DNA from 4 places in the Sphingomonas sp. PvP018 genome. Region 4 is predicted to be linked to each of the others. Evidence: riboswitches for the same ligand, from Rfam matches in the RefSeq annotation. Region 4 holds a riboswitch; each other region holds the start of a gene.
The links. A riboswitch is a leader RNA that binds a small molecule or an ion and turns the genes downstream of it on or off. The one in region 4 is predicted to bind cobalamin.
Positions count from the first base shown of each region.

Region 1: linked by a shared signal. The riboswitch ahead of J3A66_RS03225 (TonB-dependent receptor) and the one ahead of cobW (cobalamin biosynthesis protein CobW) in region 4 are both predicted to bind cobalamin.
Region 2: linked by a shared signal. The riboswitch ahead of J3A66_RS18545 (TonB-dependent receptor) and the one ahead of cobW (cobalamin biosynthesis protein CobW) in region 4 are both predicted to bind cobalamin.
Region 3: linked by a shared signal. The riboswitch ahead of J3A66_RS14440 (TonB-dependent receptor) and the one ahead of cobW (cobalamin biosynthesis protein CobW) in region 4 are both predicted to bind cobalamin.

Region 1 is NZ_JAGIOU010000001.1:768,437-773,116, forward strand. Features, by position in the region: gene cobO (cob(I)yrinic acid a,c-diamide adenosyltransferase) at 1-593, opposite strand, end outside; gene J3A66_RS03225 (TonB-dependent receptor) at 587-2,545, opposite strand; cobalamin riboswitch at 2,728-2,961, opposite strand; gene J3A66_RS03230 (CoA ester lyase) at 3,020-3,844, opposite strand; gene J3A66_RS03235 (MaoC family dehydratase) at 3,841-4,293, opposite strand; gene J3A66_RS03240 (biotin carboxylase N-terminal domain-containing protein) at 4,293-4,680, opposite strand, start outside.
Region 2 is NZ_JAGIOU010000002.1:93,844-98,523, forward strand. Features, by position in the region: gene J3A66_RS18530 (DUF3526 domain-containing protein) at 1-174, opposite strand, end outside; gene J3A66_RS18535 (DUF3526 domain-containing protein) at 171-1,610, opposite strand; gene J3A66_RS18540 (ATP-binding cassette domain-containing protein) at 1,607-2,347, opposite strand; cobalamin riboswitch at 2,551-2,792, shown strand; partial or broken gene J3A66_RS18545 (TonB-dependent receptor) at 3,207-4,680, shown strand, end outside.
Region 3 is NZ_JAGIOU010000001.1:3,242,633-3,247,312, reverse strand. Features, by position in the region: gene J3A66_RS14445 (catalase) at 1-819, opposite strand, end outside; cobalamin riboswitch at 1,038-1,279, shown strand; gene J3A66_RS14440 (TonB-dependent receptor) at 1,447-3,618, shown strand; gene J3A66_RS14435 (hypothetical protein) at 3,746-4,680, shown strand, end outside.
Region 4 is NZ_JAGIOU010000001.1:3,642,858-3,647,537, reverse strand. Features, by position in the region: gene cobN (cobaltochelatase subunit CobN) at 1-2,184, opposite strand, end outside; gene cobW (cobalamin biosynthesis protein CobW) at 2,190-3,239, opposite strand; cobalamin riboswitch at 3,376-3,593, opposite strand; gene J3A66_RS16310 (HoxN/HupN/NixA family nickel/cobalt transporter) at 3,754-4,680, opposite strand, start outside.

The DNA of each region.
Region 1 (4,680 bases), 2.9 Mb from region 4:
CCGGCCTGGGCCTTGACCCCGCCCCGGAACGGATGCTTGACCTGCCCCATCTCGGTGACGAGATCCGCTGCGGCAATTAACGCCTCGGGCGCGTTGCGCCCCGTCGCCACCACATGCGTCATCGCGGGTCGCGCTGCGAACCCCGCAAGTACTTCGTCGAGCGGCAGATAGTCGTAGCGCAGGACGATGTTGATCTCGTCGGCGATGACCATGGCATAGCTCGGGTCGGCGATCATCCGGCAGACCTCGTCCCACCCCTCGCGCGCCACCGCGATATCACGGGCACGATCCTGCGTATCCCAGGTAAAGCCCTCGCCCATCGGCTTGAATTCGACCAGATCGGGAAAGGCGTCGAAGATGACCTTCTCACCGGTCGTCATCGCACCCTTGACGAACTGTACGATCCCAACCTTTCGCCCGTGTCCCATCATCCGCACCGCCATGCCGAGCGCCGCGGTGGTCTTACCCTTGCCCGGCCCGGTGTGGACCATGAGCAGGCCCTTTTCGATCGTCTTGGCCGCGACGATCTTGTCCTGGACGACCTTCTTCTTGGCCATCCGCGCCGTGTGCTCCGCCTCGCTCCGCATCAGAATGCTGCCTTCACGCCGGCATAGGCACCGCGACCCTGACCGACATAGCTGAACACCTCCTCGTACCGCTCGTCGAACAGGTTTTCGACCCGACCGAAGACCGATAGCCGGGGCGTCAGCTTGTACGCCGTGTTCAGGTTGACGAGGACATATTCCTGGAGCGAAACGCGGACAGGGACATAGCTCGGATCGGTATAGGCGTCGTCCTGCTGCCTGCCGTTATACCTGACGGTGAGCGTTGCCGAGGCGCGCTGGTCGCGGCTGAACGCGGTCATGTTGACGCTGCCGATATGGTTGGGGCGCCGGATCTCCACGCCCCCGTCCTCGCGCGCCTTCAGATAGGTATAGGCGAGGTCGAAGCGCAGCTGCGGAATTGGCTGGGCTGTAGCAAACACCTCGACGCCATGCTGCGTCGATCGCGTATTGCGGTTGCCGGGCGTCGCGACGAAGTCGGGGGCAGGATAGGTGGTAAAGATCTCGTTCGTCAGCCGACTGTCGAAATAGGTCGCGCCGATCGTCGCACGATCCCCCCCGAAAGCCTGTTCGACCCCGGCTTCCCACCCCTTTGACTTTTCCGGCTTGAGGTTGGGGTTGCCGATATAACGACCGTCCGAATAGCCGAAGAGATCGAAGTAGCCGGGGTTCTTCACGCCCGTCCCGTAGGCGCCGCGCACCCGCGTTCCGGTCGCAAAGCGATAGCTCGCCTGCGCGCGGTAGGTGGTGGTGTCGTCGAACCGGTTATTCTCGTCGCGCCGCACCGATCCGCCGATCGCTAGCGCGTCGTCGATCACGACGTCATACTGTCCGACGATCCCGACATTGTCGGTGTGCCGCCGCCCTGTGAAGACGAACTCCGAAGGGACCGGACTAAGCGTCTGAAATTCCTCACGCTCGACATCGACTGCGGCGGTCAGCCGATGCCGGATGCGATCGGTGCCGAACCGGAAGGCGCTTTCGAACGATCCCTTGTACCGGCGTCCCTTGTTGCCGAAGCTCAAGGCATCGTCGACCAGCGCCCGGCGTGTCGTATCGGCAAACTGGCCGCTGAGCGCATTCGTCCAGCGGCCATCCGCCAGCGCGAGTTCGGCGCGAACCAGCCCGTAATATGCCTCGACCGTGCTGCGCGCGCCTGGCGTATCGACGATCGTGCCGAACTGCGGGCCGCTCAATGCCGTGTCGTTGCTGTCGGCATCGGTATAGCTATAGCGCCCGACGCCCGTGACCTTCAGCGTGTCGGTCGGCGACCAGCTGAGCTTGCCCGTCGCGCCGACGCTCTTCGCGCCGATGTCGCGAGATCCGCCCCGTGCGGTCGGCGTGCCGTCGGTGAGGTAGGTCGAGCTCGACAGCGCGTAATCGAGATTGCCCGCCACGCCCGCGACCCGGGCGCCTCCCGAAAACGTGCCGAACGATCCCCCTTCGGCCCGCAGTGATACGCCCGGGGCCTCCGCGCCGCTCAGCGTGAGATACTGGATGACGCCGCCGATCGCGTCAGACCCGTACAGCGCCGATTGCTGGCCGCGCAGCACCTCGACCCGGGCCGCTTCGTCGGCGATCAGCGTGCCGAAGTCATATTCGCCCTGATAGGGATCGGACACTTCGATCCCGTCGATCAGCACGAGCACGTGATTGCCCTCCGACCCACGGATCCGGACCTGCGTCGTCCCCCCGACCGCGCCGGTCCGGCTGACCGCCAGTCCGGGGACGTCGCGTAGCACGTCGGACACGATCCGGGTCTGCCGCTGGTCGAGCGTGGCGGCGTCCAGCACCGTCACCGACGCCCCGAGCTGATCGGCGGGAACCGCGTCCCCCGATCGCGATGCGGTAACCACCAGCTCGGCGTCACCCGCTGCCGCCTCGCCCGTGCCCGCAGTAACCGGATCAGGCTCGGCCGCGGCCGGCGATGCAAAGGCCGTGGCGGTGGCGAGCGCCACAAGCGAAACGAAAACTCTGGTCATGAAACGATACCCCCGGCGTCACGAGCAACCGGCCGGGGCCTGCCGTCCGATGCTACGGACAGCCGGCGCAACGCTTGGGGTGTACACCGAACCGCACCCGCCCACGCGCACCGATGCGGCCCCCGCCGCATGGTTCGTCGCTCAGACGGAGTACCGTGCCGCGGTCATCCCCTGGACCATGGCAAGAGCGACCGAGCGCCGGCAGGTCTCCTGGCTCGCGGGTCGACGCCCGATACGCGACCTTCCCGGGCCCTGCGCTTGCGCTCAGGCCTAGTGGTCGTCCCCCCGTGATGAAGGGACATGCGCACCGCGCTCACCGCTTACAGTTGCAGGGACAGCCGCGGCATAAGGAGGATCGCCTCCCGCACCGCATTCCCTTTGAAGCCCCGAGGGGCACCGACGCGATCTGCGACCCCGGCCTTCACCGGTTTCGCAGGGCGACGGTAGCGCAGAAATTTCCTGCCGCCAATGGGCCTAGAGTCGCGCGAGGATCGCCCGCGCCTGGCGCAGGTGCGGCGCATCGATCATCCGCCCATCGAGCTGCAGCGCGCCCGCCTCGGGAGCTGCTGCAAACGCTGCGACGACGGCATGCGCGCGTGCAACGCTCGCCGCATCCGGCGTGAACGCGGCGTTGATCGTGGCGACCTGCGACGGGTGAATCGCCATCATGCCGGTGAAGCCGTCGCGGCTGCCACGCGCGGCATAGGCTGCCAACCCGTCAATGTCCGCGATTGCGGGATAGACCGTCTCGATCGCCGCGACGTCCGCCGCATGCGCGCCCAACAGCAGCAGCGACCGGACGAGCTTATAGGGTTCGGTATAGGACCCGTCGTCCTCCCGACTGGTCGCTGCGCCGATCGCCGCGGGCAGGTCCTCGGCGCCCCAAGTCAGGCCACATAACCGGTCGTTGACCCGCGCATATTCGCCCAGGGTGAAGATCGCGGCAGGCACTTCGGTCGCGATCGGCAGGATCGGCGGACAGTCATCGCCATAAGCCTCGACCAATGCGAGGACGGTCGCGGGTCCAGTCGCCTTGGGCAGCATGATTGCATCGGCACCCCTCGCGGCAGCGAGATCGTCGTCCAGCCACCCCGAGTCGATTGGATTGATCCGCACCATCCACACGACGTCGGTATGGTCCTGCAACGCGGCCCGGACCGCCTCGCGGGCAACAGCCTTACGGGAGAGCGCTACCGAATCCTCAAGATCGAGGATGATGGCATCCGCCCCGCTCGCCGCAGCCTTCGCAAAACGCTCGGGCCGGTCTGCAGGCACAAACAGCAGCGAGCGTAACCTCATGCCGGCGTCCGCAGCAGCAGTGCCGAGCGGAGGCACTGACAGACGATCTCGTCACGCTGGTTGATCAGCTGGTGCATGAATGTGACGATCCCGGCGTTCGGGCGCGACCGGCTGGGCTTGAGCTCGGCGACCTCGGTCTCGGCGCGCATCGTGTCGCCGATGAAGACGGGTTTTGGATGCACGAGCTTGTCGTAACCGAGATTGGCGACGAGCGTCCCGAGCGTCGTGTCCCCCACCGACAGGCCGACCATCAGCGCGAAGGTGAAGGTGCCGTTGACGAGGATCTGGCCAAATTCGCTCGCCTTCGCCGCTTCGGCATCGAGGTGCAGCGGCTGCGGGTTGTGCGTCATCGTCGAAAACAGGAGGTTGTCCGTCTCCGTGACGGTGCGGCGGATCTCATGGATGATCCGGTCGCCAACCGCCCATTGGTCGAAATAGCGGCCGGCCATCAGTCATCCTTCTCGATACGCGCGAGCACCATGCCATCGCTCACCTGCCCGCCTTCGATCGCGGCTAGTTCGGCGACCGTCCCGTCGAACGGCGAGATGAGCGAATGCTCCATCTTCATCGCCTCCAGCGTCACGAGCTTCTGCCCCTTTGCGACATGGTCCCCGATAGCCACGTCGACCGCGATGATCCGTCCCGGCATCGGTGACAAGATCGCGCCATCCGCTGCCGCCCCCATCGCCGCGCCAGACGCACGCCAGGGCCGCAACTGCCAGGTCTGCCCGGCATCGGAAACGAGGGCGGCATCGACTGGTTCATGGACGCCGCGACCGTCGAGATCGATCGTCACGACGTCGTCGTTGAGCAGGAACCGCGCCGTCTTCAAAGGT
Region 2 (4,680 bases), on a different contig from region 4:
CGCAATATCTTCGGACTGCGCGGCCGGGATTGCGGCGATCGCGGTACGCTGCCGGGAAGTTTCCACCATGCCCGCGGTGACAGAAGCGGCGGTGAGTATGGCCAGCAGGATCAGTGCCGCGACGCTTAGTCGCGCACGGAGCAGCAGGCGCAGTTCATGCATCCACAGCGTCATTGACGGGCTCCTAGACGACGGGTCACCCGTGTGAGCAGCAGTGTGGCTACCGCCAGCCACAGTCCCAGAATAATGATCCCGGGCAGCGCTGCGGTCGCGAGCGCCGCGGCGCTTGGCGCAACGAAGGCGAAATCTAGCATATGTTGCCAATTGTCCGCTGCGATCCGCTTGCGGCGATCGGCACCCGCATCCTCGGCTATATCGTCGGCGTAGCTAACGTTCTTCGCCTCCATCCGGTTGAGACGTTGCACAAAGGCGTAGCGATACGCCTCCGCCTGTTCGAGGAAGCGGCGATGTCCGGCAAAGTCGGTGTTCGCCGCGGCCATCGACAGCGCGCGGATCGCGATCGTTGGGCTCAGCACACCGATCGCATCGACCAACCGGTTCTGAGCGGTCTGCGCCGCGAAGCTGGCACCTGCATAGCGATCGAACAGGCCGGACGTCAGCCGCTCCCCCTCCATCGCGAGCAGTCCTTTGTAGTTCACCGGCAGATCCTCGACCCGGGTTACGCCGTAGCGCTGCAGGACAGACTGCTTGAAGGCTGCCAGATGCGGATCATCGGGATTGTGACTGTCGCCCAGCTGGCGCAGGTCGCGCGCGATGGCGACATCGGTCTGAAGACGGTTCTGGAGCGGCACCGCGGCCCCCGCAATGTCGGGGGCGATGCGCGGCAGCAGCACGACCGCGACCGTCCATATTGCCAGCAGTGCAAGGAGGGCATCACGCCCGCGCCGGGCAAACCCCGACGCGAGCAGGATCAGGACGACCCACAATGCAAGATACAGCGCATAGCCAAGCCCGATGGCCGCCATTGGCAACGCCAGCGTGCCGGGTTGCGCGACGACTGCGACAAAACCGATCATCGCCGGTAATCCGACGATCAAGGCCACGATCCCGAGCGCGGCAAGCTTGCCACGCACCAGCTGTCCGCGCGAGACACCCTGCAGCATCAGTAATCGCAGTGTTCCTCGTTCGGTCTCGCGCGCCAGCACGCCGAAGCCCAGGAAGATCAGCAGCAATGGGGCAACTACCTGGAGGACGAAGGCGGGGGTAAGTTGCCCAAAACGAACCAGCAAGGAGCTTTGCCGGACGTCGCCAAAATTAGCGCTGTTCTGGCGGTGGCCTTCGAGGAACATGCTGTTGCCGGTGAAGGCGTCGACACCGGGATCGAACGCGGCCAACGCCCCCAGCGGGCGATAGATGAAGGTGCCGTAATGGACCATACGGTGCGGGTGGCGATCAGGTTGAGCCTTGAACGCCGCAGCAGCCACCTGCTGATGCCGCGTGCGCAGCTCGGCGATGCCGCGTTGGTGCGACCATGAACTGAGTACAGCCGCCAGGGTCAGCAGGACGAGCAGAACAAGCGCGATTACCGCGACGCGGTTGCGTGCCATCAACCGAAGTTCGTCACGCGCGATCAGGTGGGTCGCACTCACGCCGCACGGGTCCCTACGCCGATTTGGAACCGCGCATGCAGGGCGCGAATGTCGAATCTTTCGGACCCGGTGGCCGTGACATCCTCGACGATCCTGCCCTGTTCAAGGAAGGCGATCCGGTCGGCGACATCGGCGGCAGATAAGAGGTCGTGCGTTACCATTAGCACCGCGGTGCCACGGTCGCGGACTTTCAGGAGCAGCGCGTTGAAGTCGGCGGTTGCGCGCGGGTCGAGACCAGAGGTCGGCTCGTCGAGCAGCAGCACCGGCACTTCGCGCAGCAACGCCACTGCAATCGCGACCTTCTGCCGCATACCCTTGGAGAAGCCGCCCAGCCGTTGGTCCCACGCCCGGTCCTGCAACCCGGCAGATGCCAGCGCATTGGTGATCGTTCCCCGGTCCTGACGTTGATCAGCGAGTGCCAACAGGTAATCGGCATTCTCAACAGCGCTCAGATGCTCGTACAGCGCGACGTTCTCGGGGAGATAGGCAATGCGTCGGCGTGCCGCGTCAGCGTCCGCACCTGGATCGATGCCGCAGACTGCGATCTGTCCTGCATCGGCACGCACAAAGCCGAGCAAAGCGGACAGGGTGGTCGACTTGCCCGCTCCGTTGCCACCCAGCAATGCCGTGATGCTGCTGGCGGGAACATCGAGCGATAGACCGTCGAGAACGCGATGGTTGCCGTAGGCAACCGCCAGTTCGTGGATAGCAATAGGGTTACCGTTATTATCGGGCATAAGCCTCAATCTAGCTGCGACATGATATAGCGTATCATACGATGTTGTTGCCGCGTTGCAACAGGAGCGGTCCGTCCGCTATTAGAAAAGCAGGTTGCGCTAGAGGACGCCGCCTGAACGCTACACCGTGACGTTCGGTTATGGCGATTGCCCAAGAGCATTGATCGGGATACATCAGCGCCGCTGACCTGCTTTTTGAAGCAGGCTGGCATGATCGCGTCGGTGTCCTGAGAGGGGCTTAATAGGGAACGCGGTGAGGGTGGTTCGCCGCCTGAATCCGGGGCTGTCCCTGCAACTGTAAGCGGCGAGCGCGATGCATATCGCTTCTTCCTTCACAGGGAGGGGCAGCCACTGGGCCGGACGTTCTGTCATAAAGGCCTGGGAAGGCCGTGCATCGTGTGATGACCTGTGAGCCAGGAGACCTGCCGGCGTCTGGTCGCTCTTGCCTGGCCCAGGGGGTGGCCGCGGCACGGTACTCCGTCGAGCGACGACGTGTGCGGTGGGGACCGCACGGGCATGCGTGCCGGTCGCAATCGCGTCCGGCTGGCGCGGATGTCGGCCGTTCGCGGGAGGTCCCTGCCGGGTTCGCCAGACGCCCGGGGGATTACCGTAATGCCGTTCCTATTGTCTCGCCTCGCGCTCGCGGGGGCTATTCTGTCGCCTGTCTTCGCAGCACCGCTCGACGCGCAGACCGCGCCGGATCCCGATACCAGGGACATCCTGGTCGTCGGACAGCATGCCCAGGGCACGCTCACCACGCCGAATGCGACCGGCAGCCGCCTGGGCCTCACGCCGCTCGAGACTCCCGCGACGCTCTCGGTCATCGACGGCGCCACGATCCGCGCGTGGCGACCTGTCCGTGATCGACGCGACGAGCCGCGCACCGGGCATCAGCAACGCGGGCAATCCCGGCAATGGCGGCACCGCACTCGCCGCGCGGGGCTTCAGCGGTCAGGGCTCCGTACTCCAGCTGATCGACGGCATCAGGCTGTTCCCGGCTGCCGGCACGATCACCTTTCCGACCGATCCGTGGATGGTCGAGCGGATCGACATCCTGAGCGGCCCGGCCTCGGTGCTCTACGGCCAGGGCGCACTGGGCGGCGCGGTGAATGTCCTGATGCGCAAACCCGATACGCAGCGGACGCACGTGGAGGGGGAGATCGGCTATGGCTCGCAGGACAGCTTCCATGTCGCGGCGGGTGCAGGGGGGCCGGTCACCGAGCGCCTCTCCTACCGCATCGACGGCAGCTATCGCCGATCGGACGGCTATGTCGATCGCGGCCAGTCGCGCAGCGATGCCGTGTCGGGCACGCTGCGCTGGGCGCCGACCGACACGCTCGTCGTCACCGCGCGGGACGATTATGGCGACCAGAAGCCGATGCGCTATTTCCGCACGCCGCTGATCGACGGTCGGCTCGACGACCGCATCCGGGAACGCAACTACAACACCCGCGACGGCGTCATCCGCTACCGGGACAACCGCACCAGCCTGCAGATCGACTGGACGCCGAGCGATGCGGTCGCCGTCAGCAACCAGGCCTATCGCCTCACCTCCAAACGCTCCTGGCTCAATCTCGAAACCTATTGCTGGGTCGCCGCAGACGGGGTCTGCGCCAACGGCAGTGGCAACACCGGCACACCCGGCGGCGTCCTGCGCACCGACATGACCGGCATCGTCCACGACCAGACGCAGTGGGGCGATCAGGGCAGCGTGACGCTGCGAACAGGCATCGCCGATGGCGTCGGCAACGACCTTGTCATGGGCTTCGACGTCAACCTCATCAAACTGACCTACTCCCACAATTTCGGGTCTGATCCCCAGGTCTCGGAGGTCGATCCCTTCGCGTTCGATCCCGGTCTGGTCGTCGATACGCAGGGGATCGCACCGCGCTATCGGACGCGGACCACCGAATATGCCGTCTTCGCCGAGGACCGGCTTAAGCTCGGCACGCACGTCTCGATCGTCGGCGGCGTGCGCTACGAGCGCGACGCGATCCGCCGCTGGTCGATCGACTATCCAGGCGGCGCCAGCACTGAGACGTTCGCACTCGACAAGCGGCTGCACAATGTGACTTGGCGGGTCGGGAGCGTCTATCAGCCGATCCCGACGGTGTCGCTCTATGCGCAATATGCCACCGGCGTGGACCCGCTGGGGACGCTGACGACCTATTCGACCGGGCAGGTTCAGTTCAGCAATGCGGTCGGCGACTAGGTCGAGGTCGGCGCCAAGGCAGTGTTCCTCGACGGGCATGGCACCGCGACGCTCGCCGCCTACCGCATCGTCAAGAAGCGCCTGCTGGCGCAGCTGACCCCGACGAGCCCGGTCGAGCAGG
Region 3 (4,680 bases), 400 kb from region 4:
CTTGAAGGCATGGACGCCGTTGCCGTCCATCGTCCGGTAGGATGCCGGCGTACCGAGGTTCGAATAGACATGCGCGAGCATGTTGGTCGCCTCGGGCGTGGCCGAGAAGAAGTCGAAGAAGCGATTGGGGTCCTGCTTGTTCGTCACAGGCGAGGGCTTGAGCGCGTGGATCATATCCGGGAACTGGATCGCGTCACGGATGAAGAAGATCGGCAGGTTGTTGCCGACCAGATCCCAATTGCCCTGATCGGTATAGAATTTGGTCGCAAAGCCGCGCGGATCCCGCATGCCCTCGGGGCTGCCCGAGGGGTGGATCACGGTCGAGAAGCGGACGAACACGGGCGTCTGCTTGCCGGGCATGAACAGCGATGCACCGGTGATGCTCGAAATGTCCGCGGTCGCGGTGAACACGCCGTGGGCACCGGTTCCGCGGGCATGGACGACGCGCTCGGGCACGCGCTCCCGGTCGAAGCGTGCGAGCTTCTCGATCAGCGTCGTGTCCTCGAGCAGGACGGGGCCCAGGTCGCCCGCCGCCTTCGAGTGGCGGTTCTCGCCGATCGGCGCACCATTGTCGCGGGTCATCTGCGGCGCGGCGGCACTGGCTGAATCACCCTTGGCTTCGACAGTGCCGGCCACACCGGCCTGCGCCAGCGCGGGCTTGCCGGCGCTGGACGGAGCCGCCGCAGTCGTCATGCGGGTTTCCGCCTGCGTCTCGGCCGGTGCCACCGTCTGCGCGGCAACGGGCTGGATCATGGCACCCGCCGATGCCGCAGCCAGCAGCATCGCCGTCACAGCCTGACGGCTCTTCACGTTCTTCATCTCGATCCCTTAATCCTGCATGCCATCAGCGTGGCATCCCCGCACAGAGCGTGCGGCACCGCCGCCTCCTGATCGAGGACGCGCATCGCGCCAAACGGAGCTTCTGGATCACAGCAATCGAGCAGGACGATCGAGCCGCCATCGCGCCGCTCGCCGGACGATTGCCGAACGATCCTGACCGGGATAGACCGGCGCCGCTGACCTGTTCGATCCGAGCAGGACGGCATGATCGCGTCGGTGCCCCGAAAGGGGCTTAATAGGGAACGCGGTGAGGGTGGTTTGCCACCTGAAGCCGAGGCTGTCCCTGCAACTGTAAGCGGCGAGCGCGATGCATTTCGCTTCTTCCTGCAAAGGAAGGAGCAGCCACTGGGCCAGACGTTTCGTCATGAGGGCCTGGGAAGGCCGTGCATCGTGTGATGACCCGTGAGCCAGGAGACCTGCCGGCGTCTGGTCGCTCTTGCCTGGCCCAGGGGGTGGCCGCGGCACGGTACTCCGTCGAGCGACGACGTGTGCGGTGGGGACCGCACGGGCATGCGTGCCGGTCGCAATCGCGTCCGGCTGGCGCGGATGTCGGCCGTTCGCGGGAGGTCCCTGCCGGGTTCGCCAGACGCCCGGGGGATTACCGTAATGCCGTTCCTATTGTCTCGCCTCGCGCTCGCGGGGGCTATTCTGTCGCCTGTCCTCGCAGCACAAGTCCATGCGCAGTCCGCGCCGGATCCCGACACCAAGGACATCCTGGTCGTCGGACAGCATGCCCAGGACACGCTCACCACGCCGAATGCGACCGGCAGCCGCCTGGGCCTTACGCCGCTCGAGACCCCCGCGACGCTCTCGGTCATCGACGGCGCCACGATCCGCGCGCGCGGCGACCTGTCGGTGATCGACGCGACGAGCCGCGCACCGGGCATCAGCAATGCGGGCAATCCCGGCAATGGCGGTACCGCGCTCGCCGCGCGGGGCTTCAGCGGTCAGGGATCCGTGCTCCAGCTCATCGACGGCATCAGGCTGTTCCCGGCGGCCGGCACGATCACCTTTCCGACCGATCCGTGGATGGTCGAGCGGATCGACATCCTGAGCGGCCCGGCCTCGGTGCTCTACGGCCAGGGCGCACTGGGCGGCGCGGTGAATGTCGTGATGCGCAAACCCGATACGCAGCAGACGCACGTGGAGGGCGAGATCGGCTATGGCTCGCAGGACAGCTTCCATCTCGCGGCAGGCGCAGGGGGGCCGATCACCGAGCGCCTCTCTTACCGCATCGACGGCAGCTATCGCCGATCGGACGGCTATGTCGATCGCGGCCAGTCGCGCAGCCATGCCGTGTCGGGCACGCTGCGCTGGGCGCCGACCGACACGCTCGTCGTCACCGTGCGGGACGATTATGGCGACCAGAAGCCGATGCGCTATTTCGGCACACCGCTGATCGACGGTCGGCTCAACGACCGCATCCGGGAACGCAACTACAACACACGCGACGGCTCTATCCGATACCGCGACAACCGCACCAGCCTGCAGGTTGACTGGACGCCGAGCGATGCGGTCACCGTCAGCAACCAGGCCTATCGCCTCACCTCCAAACGCTCCTGGCTCAATCTCGAAACCTATTGCTGGATCGCCGCGGACGGCGTCTGCGCCAACGGCAGCGGCAACACCGGCACGCCGGGCGGCATCCTGCGCACCGACATGACCGGCATCGTCCACGATCAGACGCAATGGGGCGATCAGGGCAGCGTGACGCTCCGAACACAGATTGCCGATGGCGTCGGCAATGACCTTGTCATGGGCTTCGACGTCAACCTCATCAAACTGACCTACTCCCACAATTTCGGGTCTGACCCGCAGGTTTCGGAGGTCGATCCCTTCGCGTTCGATCCCGGTCTGATCATCGACACGCAAGGCATCGCACCGCGCTATCGCACGCGCACGACCGAATATGCGGTCTTTGCCGAGGACCGGCTGAAGCTCGGCACGCACGTCTCGATCGTCGGTGGCGTGCGCTACGAGCGCGACACGATACGCCGCTGGTCGATCGACTATCCGGGCGGCGCCGGCACCGAGACGTTCGTGCTCGACAAGCGGCTGCACAATCTGACCTGGCGGGTCGGAAGCGTCTATCAGCCTATCCCGACGGTGTCGCTCTATGCGCAATATGCCACCGGCGTGGACCCGCTGGGGACGCTGACGACCTATTCGACCGGGCAGGTGCAGTTCAGCAACGCGGTTGGCGATCAGGTCGAGGTCGGCGCGAAGGCCGTGTTCCTCGACGGTCGCGGCACCGCCACCCTCGCCGCCTACCGCATCGTCAAGAAGCGCCTGCTGGCGCAGCTGACCCCGACGAGCCCGGTCGAGCAGGTTGGCCAGCGATCGGCCAGGGGTATCGAGGCCGCGGTGTCGCTCGATCTGCCTTACGGTGTCGGGATCGATGCGAACGGCAGCATCCTCGACGCGACGTTCGACGACTTCGTCTCAGGCGGTATGCGCTTCGATGGCAATACCCCGCCGGACGTGCCCGAGGCGCTAGCCAACCTCTGGCTGCGCTGGAACGCGACGCGCGCGTTTCAGGCGCGCGCCGGCCTGCGCTACGTCGGGCCTCGTTATTCGGACAATGCGAACAGCTTCCACGTCCCCAGCTACACCACGATCGACGCCACGCTCTCCTATGCAGTGGCGCCACGGCTCGCGGTCGACATCCACGGCTACAACCTGTTCGACCGGGACTATGCGATCAGCACGTACAGCAATCAGCAATGGGTCCTCGGTCGTCCCCGCGCCGTCGACGTCTCGCTTCGCGTCGGCTTCTAGCGCGCCCCGTGACCGGCAGCCCGCGGGACGGGCCGCCGGCGATGTCGCCCCCCGGGAAAACCCCGGATAGCCGGTCGCGCGCGCGTCCGCCTAAGCCGCATAGCCACCCCATGAGGAGACATTGCGCATGCCGTTTTACCGGGCTTCCGAGCTGTTTACCCTGCGTCCCGTGCCGCCCACGCTCGGCAAGCCGGCATGGATGAACCTGCGCGCCGTACCGCGGGCACCCTGGGCGGGGGAGCCGGAGGCACTGCGCGGGCCCGGCATCTACGGCATGTTCCATGACGACCGGCTCGTCTATGTCGGCCTATATGCCGGCAAGGCTGAGCGGCCCTTTGGCGGATCGGTCCTCGAGCGCTGGGAGAAGCACGTCACCTATCAGACGCTGCGCTCGCCCTATGTCACCTTCGCCCGTCGGCATCTCAAGCATCTGCATGCGCTCGCCGCCGCAGAGCCCAACGGACCGATCGAGACGATCGTCGCGATGCTGGCGCTGAACGGCGATGAAAGCCCGCTTCTCCAGCGCAAGGGCGGCAGCTGCACCTTCGCCAAGGCGCAGCTCGCAGCCGCACACTGGGATGTGTTCGGGCCGGGGAACGAGGCCACGATGCTCGATCACCTCGGCTTCACCTATCTCCAATTGCCGCGCGACCTGGCCGCGACCGTTCTCCCCGAGCCCGGGCAGCGGCCGAGCGCATGGGTGAAGAAGCACTGGCTCGCGCCGATCGAGCGGGATCTCATTGCCGCGTTCATGCCGCCCTGCAACGACGGCACCGAACCCGGCGACGCGCCAGCGGTCGATCCGGTCGCGTTCGAGGAGCGGCTCGCCCGGCTGCTCGCCGACCGCCCCGCACCCGCCGTCGAGGATCTGGCTGGAGAGAGCGAGGCCGACGATGAAACCGACGGCGACGAGGAAGCGCTCCGCACCGAACCGACCGCCGCACCGAACGAGCGCGAGGCGCTGCTCGACGATCTCGCCCGGCTCTGCCCCGGCGCGCTGGAGATCTATTATACCGACGTTCCCGATCTGCGCATCCGGCCGCGCTCGCACGCACGCCGGGT
Region 4 (4,680 bases):
ATACAGGTTGCGCCCGGTCGGCAGGACGTCGCTGCGTCCGCGCCACGGCGACCCCGACGGCCCCGCCGCGATCCGCCTGCCCCGCAGCGCGCTCAGCAGCCCGTCGCGCTCGGCCTCCCCCTGTTCGCCACGACCGTAAACGTGCAGCCCGTCGCCGAACTGGCTCTCCTTCACGTCGCACACGAACGTGTCGATCCGGGTGATCGCCTCCGCCTGGCTGGCCGCCTCGTCGAGCCGCAGCGTCGCCGCCAGTCCGGTCGCGCGCGCCTCGTCGGCGATGTCGCGCCGCAGTCGGTCGCGGCGCGCGGGGTCGAGCCCGTCGGCGGTGGAAAACTCGTCGAGCAAAGATTCGAGCCGCCCCAGCCCCGCGCCTGCTCCCGCGGTCGCAGCCGGCGGCGGGACATGGCCGATCGTCACCGCGCCGATCCGCCGCCGCGCCTGCGCCGCCTCGCCCGGATCGTTGACGATGAACGGATAGAGCACCGGCATCGCCCCGGTCAGCGCCTCGGGCCAGCATTCCCCCGACAGCGCGACGGCCTTGCCCGGCAGCCATTCGAGCGTCCCGTGCGCGCCGATATGGATCAGCGCATCGCTCCCCCGCGCGCGCAGCCACAGATAGAAGGCGACATAGGCGTGACGGGGACAGCGCGACAGGTCGTGATACTCGCCGACCCGCGCCGCGCTCCGTCCACGTTCGGGCTGGAGCGCGATCACCACGCCCCCGCGCTCGACTCCCGCGAACTGGAACGCGCCGTCCACACAGCCCGGATCGTCCTCGGGCGCCCCCCAGCTTTCCTCGAGTGCATCGCGCAACACGGCCGGCAAGCCCCCAAGCGCCGCGCGATACGCCGCGACCGGCCACCCGATCCGCCCCGTCGCCAGCGCCTCGGCCAGGCCTCCGGATGCAGTCTCCCCGGTCGCATAACCCGCGGCCGCCAGGTCCTCGACGATCGCCTCGGCAGACGCCAGCGCGTCAAGCCCGACCGCATGCGCCATCTGATAATCCTTGCCCGGATAGGTCGACAGCACGACCGCGGGCCGCTGCTCCGCGACCGGCCGCTCCGCCAGAAGCACCCAGGCCGCGACGCGCGCGACGATCGCGGCGATCCGGGCGGGCTCGGCCCGGTGCTCGCGCCGCGCATAGCCGAGAGCGTCGTCGCGGACGCCGTCCTCCTTGAAGCTCGCGACGCCCGCGAACAGCCGTCCGTCGACCTCGGGCAGGACGACGTGCATCGCCAGGTCAGCGGGGGACAACCCGCGCGTCGACCCCCCCCAGGCGGCGCGGTCCGACGTCGCCAGCGCGACCTGGAACACCGGCACCCCCGCCCCGTCGAGCGGCGAGCTGTCGTCCGCGCCGCGGCCGGAAAAGGCGGTCGCGTTGACGATCGCCGCCGGGGCGAGCGCGACGACCCAGCGCCTGAGCCACCCCGCGACGCCCGGCGCCTTCAGCGACGGCGCGAACAGCCCGACGACGTCGAACCCCGCCCCACTCAGCCCGGCATGCAGCGCCTCGACCGGGTCGAGATCGGCAGCGGTCAGGTAGGAGCGATAGAAGATCAGCAGGATCCGCGGCCGCGTCGCGGTCATCGCGAACGCCGCCGGGCACGTCACCCCGTCGCGCGGCTGCCAGCCACCGACCTCGGGGACCGTCTTCACCCCCGCGACCGGCCCGGCATAGAGCCCCGCCGCCAGCGCCATCTGCGCCAGCGCCGCCTGCGCCGCGACCGCGCCGCCATCGTCACACAGGGCGGCGAGCCGGCGCAGCGTCGACACCGGCACCGTCGACGCCGCATCGAGCCGCGCATCGATCCGCCCGTCCGCGGGCAGCACCGCCAGCGCGATCCCCCGCGCCCGCGCCAGCGCCTCGACCTGCTGCAACCCATAGGACCAGTAGGACCGCCCGCCGATCAGCCGGATCACGATCCCCTTCGCGCCTTCCCCCCCCGCCAGCGTCCGCTCGACATAGGTATCGACCGACAGCGGATGGGTGAGCGCGGACAGGTTGGCGAGCCGAAGCGACGGCAGCGGCCTCCCGTTCGCCGCCGCACGTCGCCACCCGGCCGCGAACGCGCCGAGATCCCCGTCCGAAAAGGACAGGACGACAAGATCCGCCGGGCTCTGCGCGAGGTCCTGCGGGACCGCACTCTCCTCCAGCCCGTGGCTTTCGCGGAAGACGACGTGCATCGCCGTCAGCCCTGAAGCGCGGCCCGGATCCTTGCGGGGTCGATCCGGTCATGCTCGGCGATCACCACCAGCCGAGTCTGTCGCGCCTCGTCGGCACGCCACGGCCGGTCATATTGCGTCCGCACCCGCGCACCGACCGCCTGCACCAGCAGCCGCATCGGCTTGCCCGTTACCGCGGCATAGCCCTTCACGCGCAGGATGTCGGCGTCGCGCGCCAACGTCTCGATCTGCGCGGCGAGCGCCGCCGGGTCCGCGATCTCGCCAAGTTCGACTATCATGCTGTCGAAATCGTCATGCTCGTGATCGTCCGCGCCATCATGGTGCGACGGCCGCGCCGCGATGTCGTCCTCCGCCGCCGCGTTCAGCCCCAGCACGACGCGCGGATCGATCACCCCGTCGGTCAGCGCGATCACCGGCAACGCACGCGCGGATTCCGCCGCGATCACCGCGCGCGCCGCAGCCACCCCCGCCTCGCCCGCCAGATCCGCCTTGGTCAGCAGCACCAGATCCGCACAGGCGAGCTGGTCCTCGAACACCTCGGCAAGCGGCGTCTCGTGATCGACGCTCGGATCCGCACGCCGCTGTGCCTCGATCGCGGCGAGGTCGGGCGCGAACCGTCCCGCGGCGACCGCTTCCGCATCGGCAAGCGCGATCACCCCGTCGACCGTGATCCGCGACCGGATCGCGGGCCAGTCAAACGCCTTGAGCAAAGGCTTGGGCAGGGCGAGCCCCGACGTCTCGATCAGGATATGGTCGGGCCGCGGGTCGAGCGCGAGCAACGTCTCGACGGTCGGGATGAAATCGTCCGCGACGGTGCAGCAGATACAGCCATTGGCGAGCTCGACGACATTTTCGGCCGGGCAATCGGGGATTGCGCACCCCTTCAAGATATCGCCGTCGATGCCGAGCGTGCCGAATTCGTTGACGATCACCGCGAGCCGCCGGCCCCCGGCGTTGCGGATTAGGTGGCTGATCAGCGTGGTCTTGCCCGCGCCGAGAAACCCGGTGACGATGGTAACGGGAATCTTGGCCAGGGTCGGCTGGGGGTCGGTCATGCGATACTCTCCGGGCGTCGGAACGACAGCCACGGACGGACGGACGCCCGCAGCCACACGCGCGCACGACCTGACGGCCGCACGCGTTCGTCGCTCAGACGGAGTACCGTGCCGCGACCATCCCCTGGATCAAGGCAAGAGCGACCATGACGCTGGCAGGTCTCCTGGCTCGCGGGTCGAAGCTCGATGCACGCCTTCCCAGGTCCTGCGACCCAGTGGCTGCCCCCGCATCGGGGGCCTGTGCGTCTCGCTCACCGCTTACAGTTGCAGGGACAGCCGCGGCATTGGGAGGCAAAGCTCCCGCACCGCATTCCCATTCAAGCCCCGAAGGGCACCGGCGCGATCTGTTGAGGTTCGGTAGAACCAAACCTCGGGGTTGGGTTTAGAGGAGTTTGGGGACTGTGCCAATGCACCTGACCTCCGTCATCCTGACGAAAGTCAGGACCCAGGGCCGTGCATGATCCGGTGTCTGGCTCCAGGTTCCGGGTCGAGCCCGGGATGACGACGCTGCCTGTTACCCCCGCACCACCTCGATCTCGTCGAACCGCTTCCACCGGTAGATCGCGAAACTCAGCACCCAGCACGCCACGAACAGCGCGATGATCGCAAAGCCCAGCCCGTTGAAATTCTCGCCCAGCGTCGCGGCGACGTCCCAAACGCCCCCGCTCAGGCCCAGCTTCGACGCCAGCAGCGCGAGCGTCTCGATCCCGCCGATCGCGATCGCGACGATCGCCGAGATCAGCGTGATCGTGATGTTGTAATACAGCTTGCGGATCGGCTTCACGAACGCCCATTCATACGCGCCGAGCATCACCACCCCGTCGGCACTGTCGACCAGCGCCATGCCCGTCGCGAACAGCACCGGCAGCACCAGCACCGTGCCGATCGACAGCCCGTCCGCTGCCTGGCTCGCCGACAGGCCGAGAATCGCGACTTCGGTCGCGGTGTCGAACCCCAGCCCGAACAGGAAGCCGAGCGGCGCCATGTGCCAGCTGCGCGTGACCAGCCGGAACATCGGCCGGAACAGCCGCGCGAGCAGCCCGCGATTGCCGAGCAGCAGGTCGAGATCCTCCTCGACATAACGCCCGCCGCCGCGGACATGGCCGAAGGTCCGCCACACCGATCGCAGGATGATCAGGTTCATCGCCGCGATCGTGAACAGGAACAGCGCGGAGACCAGCGTCGCGATCACCCCGCCCGCCTGCTTGAACGCCTCGAACTGCGCCAGCGCGCTCGCGGTCAGCGCGATTCCGACCGCGGCGATCAGGACGATCGCCGAATGACCGACCGCGAACCAGAAGCCGACCCCGATCGGCCGTTGCCCGTCCTGCATCAGCTTGCGCGTCACATTGTCGATCGCCGCGATATGATCCGCGTCGACCGCATGCCGCAGCCCCAGCCCCCAGGCGAGCATCGCGGTGCCCAGCATCAGCGGCTGCGC